Regions from separate parts of the Citricoccus sp. genome, predicted to be linked through region 1. Evidence: riboswitches for the same ligand, from Rfam matches in the RefSeq annotation. Region 1 holds a riboswitch; each other region holds the start of a gene.
What was found. A riboswitch is a leader RNA that binds a small molecule or an ion and turns the genes downstream of it on or off. The one in region 1 is predicted to bind S-adenosylmethionine.

Region 1 (2,255 bases):
ACCGTCCACGGGTTGCCGTCGTCCCCCGAGGCCTTCTTGAAGGTCTCGATGGTGGACTGGATGGCGTTGGACTCCACGTCGCCCAGCGGCTCGTCGAGGTCGAACTGGGACAGGTCGATGCCCATCCAGCCGCTCATCAGCACGAGGCCGCCCTCGACGTCGATGTACTTCGTGAGCTCCTCGTACTTGGCCTGTGCCTCCTCGTCGGTGGCACCCGTGACGATGGTCTGCATGGACATGATGCGGAGGTCGTACGGATCGCGGCCGGCCTCGACGGCGGCCCGGCGGAGCTTCGCCGCGGTGCCCTTGATCAGTTCGGCCGTGGGCGAGTTGATGAACACGGCCTCGGCGTGCTTGCCGGCGAAGGCCCGGCCGCGCGTGGAGGCGCCGGCCTGGTAGATCACGGGGGTGCGCTGCTTGGACGGCTCGGTGAAGGCGATGCCGGGGGTCTTGAAGTACGTGCCCTCGTGCTCGATGCGGTGGACCTTGGACGGGTCGATGAAGACGCCCGACTCCTTGTCGTTGACGACCGCGTCGTCCTCCCACGAGCCCTCGAGCAGCTTGTAGACCACGTCGAGGTACTCGTCGGCGTGGTTGTAGCGCTCGTCGTGCTCCATCTGGTCCTCGTGCCCGAAGTTCCGGGCGGCCGAGGGCAGGTAGCCCGTCACGACGTTCCAGCCCACGCGGCCCTCGGTGAGGTGGTCCAGCGTGGCCAGGCGGCGTGCGAAGGCGTACGGGTGCTCGTAGGCGGTGCCCGCGGTGACGCCGAAGGTGAGGTGCTTGGTCACGGCGGCCATCGGCGGGACCACAAGGATCGGGTCGTTGGTGGGCACCTGGGTGCCGGCCTTCAGGGTGGCCTCGTCCGAGCTGCCGTAGACGTCGTAGGGACCCAGGACGTCGGCGATGAAGATGCCGTCGAACAGCCCCTTCTCCAGCGTCTGGGCCAGCCCCGTCCAGTAGCCCAGGGTGTTGTAGTCGCGGGCGTGGTCGTCCGGGTGGCGCCACAGGCCGGGGGACTGGTGGGCCACGCAGTTCATGTCGAAGGCGTTGAAGAGGATCTCGCGCCGGCCGGCGGGGGTGGTCGGCACCCCTGCGGGCAGTCCGGCGGTGGTGTTCTGGGCATTCGATGACGTCATGGTGATGCTCCTTCCATCGGTCCTGGCGGTAGCACCGGTCCCGCGCCCCGGGGGCGCGTGGTGGTTGCTGCGGCGTCGACGAGCCAGGTCTCTCGGCCGCTCTGGATGGTTACCGGGCAATTGGAGCACACCGTCCGGGGCCGGGACGAATCCGGTGTCCTCCGGTGACGTCAGCCCGCGGCCACCACCACGACAGGATCCGTGGTGGGGGCCGGCGATCCCCCGGCGGGCTCGAGGGTGAGGGCCAGCGCCGCCCTGGCCGGCACCTCGGGCAGCCGGACGAGGGCCAGACCGTCGTCGAGTTCCAGGAGCCCCGCGGACCGGGGCGACTGATCGCCCTCGAGGGTCCACAATTGGTAGACGCGGTCACCCTCCGGGGCAGCAAGGCCCCGGGCGGCCACCACGGTCTCGCCCGAGGGGGCCCGCGCGACCTCGACTGTGCCGCCGCCCGCCACGGGTGCCGTCTCCTGACGGGCTCCGTCCTGTCCGAGTACCTGTTCGATGGCCACCACCTGGTCCTGCTGCGTCAGGCCCCCGTCCTGCCACGGCTGGGCGAGGAGCAGCACTGCGGCGGTCGCGGCCGCCGCCGCAGTGGCGGCCACCGCGGTCCAGGCCCGACGGCGGCCGGGCCAGCGTCGTTCCCGCTGGTCCCGCAGGCTGGTGGGCGCGTCCGGATCCTGCGATCCCGCGGTGGCGGCACCGGCGGACGTCGCCTCGGGACGCACCCCGGTGTGTGCGGACCGGAGGGACCTGGCCTCGGCGTCGACGGCGCCCAGGACGCGGTCCCTCAGCCCGGCAGGCGGCGCCGCGTTCTCGCGGGTGCCCAGACCGTCCGTGGCCCGCAGCAGGGCGTCGGCCTCGGCCCGCAGGACGGGGTCGACGCGCAATCGCTCCTCGATCCGGCGCCGCTCGGCCTCGTCCACGGCATTAAGGGCCCAGGCGGCGAGCAGTTCCCGTTCGTCGGCCATCACTCCACCCCCAGGCAGTCCAGTAGTCGGTGCAGGCCGGTGCGCATCCGTGATTTCACGGTGGCGAGCTTGGCCCCGAGCCGGTCGGCGACCTCTCGGTACGAGAGCCCGCCGTAGTATGCGGCCGTGACGGCCTCGTGTTCCAGGGCCG
Region 2 (2,255 bases), on a different contig from region 1:
CTTGGACGTGGAGGTCGCGGAGGCACCCACGGTCAGGAACAGGTCCTGGGCGGCGCCCAGTGCCAGTTCGGGCACCGTGACCTGGGCGTGCTCGACGGCGATCTCGGACTCGTACAGGGCTCCCGGCAGGGTGCCGGTGAACTCCGGGACATTCGCCCCGGCATCGATGGCGGCCTGGATGCCGGCGTCGAGGGCCCGCGCGGCGTGCAGCACGGTGGCCTCGGCGGTGAAGGCCTGGGCGGAGATCCGCCCGGTGGCCTCCTGGATCAGCGGGTCCTCGCGGAACGGCAGGCCCAGCCCGGTGTTGAAGGTGCGCTTGCGGGTGGCGATGGTGGCGACGGTGTCCCGGCGGGCGGCCCGGGCGATGCCGGCCAGCACGGCCAGCAGCACGAGCTGGAAGAAGGCGGCCTCGTGGACGGCCTCGGCGCTGCCCGCGGTACGGTCCAGCACGGCGTCCTCGGGGACGGTGACGTCCTCGAAGAGGGCCGTGCCGGTGCCGGTGAGCTTCTGCCCGAAGCCGTCCCAGTCGTCCTCCAGCGTGACACCGGGGGCGTCCGTGGCGACGACGGCGAAGCGGCGTCCGTCCTCACCGTCCAGTGCGGCGGAGACCCGCGTGTAGTCCGAGAAGATCGATCCGGTCGCGTAGAGCTTCCGGCCGTTGAGCACCCAGCCCTCCCCGCTCCGGGTCAGCACGGTGTTCAGGGTGCCCAGGGCGTTGCCGCCCTTCTCGGTGGACGCGTTGCCCACCGTCGCCCCCGCCAGCACCCGGGGGTACCAGGCGTCCTGGAGGCGGCCGGGCAGGAAGCGCAGGGATTCCACGAAACCGTAGTGGGACCGGTACAGGTGGGCGATGTTCGAGTCGGCCTCGGCCAGGTCGATGAGCAACCGGGTGAAGTCCTCGATGCTCACCCCCGGCCCTCCGTGGGCGGCCGGGACCCGCAGGGTGCCGAACCCGGCGCGGTCCAGCCTGCGGACCTCCTCCCGGGGCAGCCGGCGCTCCAGGTCCCGTTCCAGGGCACCGGCCGCGATCGAGGCGAAGACCGGGGCGAAGTGCTCGCGCAATCCCGCGTAGGAGGCGGGCAGGCCCTCGGCGAGGTTCGCGGCCCCGGCCTCCGGTCCCGGCCGGGAGAGGTGTTCGGTGGTGGCGGCCTTCTCGGCCGTGCTCTGCGACATTCGGCGGTCCTTCCGGTCACACCGAGGATTACCGGCAGTCACGCCAACGGCTGGTCCGGCGCAGGCAGCGGACGCCGACGCACAGACCGACTGCAGATCCGGGATCTCCATCGGTCCTGGCCTTAGCACCCGTCGTTGGGGAGATGATCCCCTCGGGTTGCTGCGGCGTCGTCGAGCCAGGTCTCTCAGCCGCTCTGGATGGTTACGGGTTCACCCTAGCAATGGATCCCCGGGGCGTGGATGTCGCCCACGTCACGTCAGGACACACAGTCACCCCGCGGTGGCGTCCCCGGACCGGGTCATGGCCCCCGCCGCCAGCGTCACGCCGCTGTGCGAGGGGTCGCCGTCGAATTCCTCCTGGGAGACGTCCACCACCGGGAACCGGTCGAGGTCGACGCCGTCCGGCACCGGCAGCGTGGTGGTCTGGCCGGACACCGTGCCCAGCGAGATCAGCCGGCTGGCCTGTTCGTCGCGCAGCCACACCTCGTAGTACCCCTCCTGGGGCCCCTCGGAGACGTCGACGGTCAGGCGCAGGGCGCCGTCGGGCTCGGCGACCATCTCGGCGCGCCCCTCCACGTCCCGCTCCGTCACCGGCGCGAGGACCGCCTCGCCGACGGCGACCGGCTGGGGCGGCGTGTCCTGCCCGCTGTCCCCCTGGCCCACCAGGCCGGCCACGACGGCGGCACCGACGGCGCCGACGACCAGCCCGGCGGCCGCGGCGGCCGTGATGACGGGCCACCGGCGTCGCTGGGTCCGGGGCAGGAAGCTCACCGTGCCGGCGTCGTCGGCACCGAGCGTCCCCCCGCCACCGTGCCCTCCGGGCGCGGTCTCCGCAGACGTGCCGGACGTGCCGGCCGGCTCCGGGGCGCCCGGGACCGCGGCGAGACCGGGTCCGGCGTGGGGATCCTGCCGGAGGCCCAACTCCCGTTCGATGCCCGCCCACACGTCGGCGGACGGCTCGTGGAGGCTGACCGGTGCCGCGAGCGCGGACACCACGCGCTCGGTCCGGTCGAGGTCCAGGCGGCAGTCGGGGCAGGAGCGCAGGTGGGCGGCGGCCCCGGGGCCGGGCGCCTGGCCGGCGG
Region 3 (2,255 bases), on a different contig from region 1:
CCCGAGGCGTGCAGGTTCTCCGCGGGCATGTACGCCAGGAACGGCACGGTCAGGGAGATCGCCGTGGTGAGGACGGGCTGCTGCCGGATCCTGGACCGGAACCAGACGGTCCCGGCGCCCACGAGGAGACCGAGGACGATCCCGGCGCTGACGGCGTAGGCGAAGTCACCGATGGCACCCCAGAAGGTCACGGCGCCGGCGGTGGCCGCGATGGCGGTGCGGAGCATGACCAGCGCGGTGGCGTCGTTGACCAGGCCCTCCCCCTCCAGGATCATCACCAGCCGGGGCGGCAGGCCCAGTCTCTTGCCGATCGAGGTGGCCGCGACGGCATCCGGCGGGCTGATGACCGCCCCCAGGGCCACTGCGGCCGCGAGATCGATGTCCGGCAGCAGCCACCAGATCAGCCACCCCGTGGCGAAGGCGGAGGCGATCACCAGGAACACGGACAGGGCGCTGATGGTGCCGAGGTCCCGGCGGAAGTCCGTGATGGGGACGTTGACCGCCGCCGAGTAGAGGATCGGCGGCAGCGCGATCATGAGGATCCATTCCGGGTCCAGCAGGATCTGGGGCGCCCCGGGGATCATGCTGCAGCCGATGCCCACCAGGACGAGCAGGATCGGCGCCGCGACGCCTAACCGGGGCGCGAACAGCGAGACCAGCACGATGATCAGGACACCGGCCACGGCCAGCAGTGCGATGTCCTCCATGTGCAGTCCCTGTCCGTCGGCGTCGGTGCACGTCAAAACTAGGGCATCAGGCCGGTGCGTAGCACTGCTTCACCCGTTTCGCTCCGCGGACAGGACCGGTCGTAGAGTGGAGGCGACCATCCCGAGCGGCTGAGAGATCTGGCTCCGTGACGCCGCAGCAACCCGTCCATGGTCCTGGGGTGCCCTCCCGGCACTGCAAGGACCGGACCAGGTGCTACTGCCAGATTCGATGGAAAGAAGGTTCTGTCTTGTCTGTTGCCCCGCACGCCGCTCCCACCGCCACCGCGCGCGACACCCCCGCCCACGCCCCCGGTGCCCTGCCCGGCCCGCTGCCGGCCGACGTCGTGGACGCCGCCGATCCTTCCGTCCACCCGGGCCGGCCCGCGGGCCTGTTGCACGGCGGGCTCGGGGACGGCCGGCCCGTGCGCGAGGAGGACCGGCTCGCGTTCTGGGATGCCGCCGCGCGGCGCCTCGAGTGGGAGACGCCCTGGCACACCACCCACTCCTGGACCCCTGCCGACCCGGCCGCCGAGCGCGGCCCGGAGATCCGCTGGTTCGAGGGCGGCCGGTTGAACGTCGCGGTGAACTGCGTGGACCGGCATGTGGCCGCCGGCCGCGGGGAGAAGGTGGCCCTGTACTTCGAGGGCGAACCCGGTGACCGCCGCGCCGTGACCTACGCCCAGCTCCAGCGCAAGGTCAGCCAGGCCGCCAACGCCCTGCTCGAACTGGGCATCGGCAAGGGCGACCGCGTGGTGGTCTACCTGCCGGTGCTCGTGGAGACGATCGTCATCACCCTGGCCTGCGCGCGGATCGGCGCGGTGCACTCGCTGGTGTTCGGCGGCTTCTCCGCCGAGGCGCTGCGCTTCCGCGTGGAGGACACCGGCGCGAAGCTGCTGGTCACCTCAGAGGGCCAGTACCGCCGCGGCCAGGCCGTGCCCGTCAAGGACAACGCGGACGAGGCCGTCTCCGGCCAGAACCAGATCGAGCACGTGCTGGTGCTCAACCGCACCGGCCACACCGAGGTCGGGGACGGCCCGGGCCAGATCAGCTGGACCGAGGGCCGGGACGTGTGGTGGCACGAGATCGTGGACCGCCAGCCGGAGACCCACACCCCGGAGTACTTCGACGCCGAGACCCCGCTGTTCATCATGTACACCTCGGGCACCACCGGACAGCCCAAGGGCCTCGTGCACACCTCGGGCGGCTACCTCACCCAGGCCTCCTGGTCCTACGACTACCTGTTCTCCCATCCGGACGTGTCCGAGCGGGAGAAGGACGTGCACTGGTGCACCGCCGATCTCGCCTGGGTCACCGCGCACACCTACGAGATCTACGGACCGCTGTCCAACGGCGTCACCGAGGTCATCTACGAGGGCGTGCCGAACGCCCCGCACCCGGGCCGGCACTTCGAGGTCATCGAGCGCTACGGCGTCACCTCCTACTACACCGCTCCCACCCTGGTCCGGTCGCTGATGGGCTGGTTCCCCGAGGGCATCCCCGCGGGGCACGACCTCTCCTCGATCCGCCTGGTGGGCACCGTGGGAGAGG

Region 2: another riboswitch for S-adenosylmethionine. It lies ahead of PLJ28_RS09205 (acyl-CoA dehydrogenase family protein); the one in region 1 lies ahead of PLJ28_RS13925 (LLM class flavin-dependent oxidoreductase).
Region 3: another riboswitch for S-adenosylmethionine. It lies ahead of PLJ28_RS09240 (AMP-binding protein); the one in region 1 lies ahead of PLJ28_RS13925 (LLM class flavin-dependent oxidoreductase).

Annotation. Positions count from the first base shown of each region.
Region 1 is NZ_DAOMPX010000071.1:3,620-5,874, reverse strand. It holds gene PLJ28_RS13925 (LLM class flavin-dependent oxidoreductase) at 1-1,136, opposite strand, end outside; SAM riboswitch class I at 1,147-1,248, opposite strand; gene PLJ28_RS13920 (anti-sigma factor) at 1,307-2,104, opposite strand; gene PLJ28_RS13915 (sigma-70 family RNA polymerase sigma factor) at 2,104-2,255, opposite strand, start outside.
Region 2 is NZ_DAOMPX010000023.1:33,517-35,771, reverse strand. It holds gene PLJ28_RS09205 (acyl-CoA dehydrogenase family protein) at 1-1,173, opposite strand, end outside; SAM riboswitch class I at 1,278-1,378, opposite strand; gene PLJ28_RS09200 (anti-sigma factor domain-containing protein) at 1,444-2,255, opposite strand, start outside.
Region 3 is NZ_DAOMPX010000023.1:44,244-46,498, reverse strand. It holds gene PLJ28_RS09245 (cation:proton antiporter) at 1-707, opposite strand, end outside; SAM riboswitch class I at 821-943, shown strand; gene PLJ28_RS09240 (AMP-binding protein) at 956-2,255, shown strand, end outside.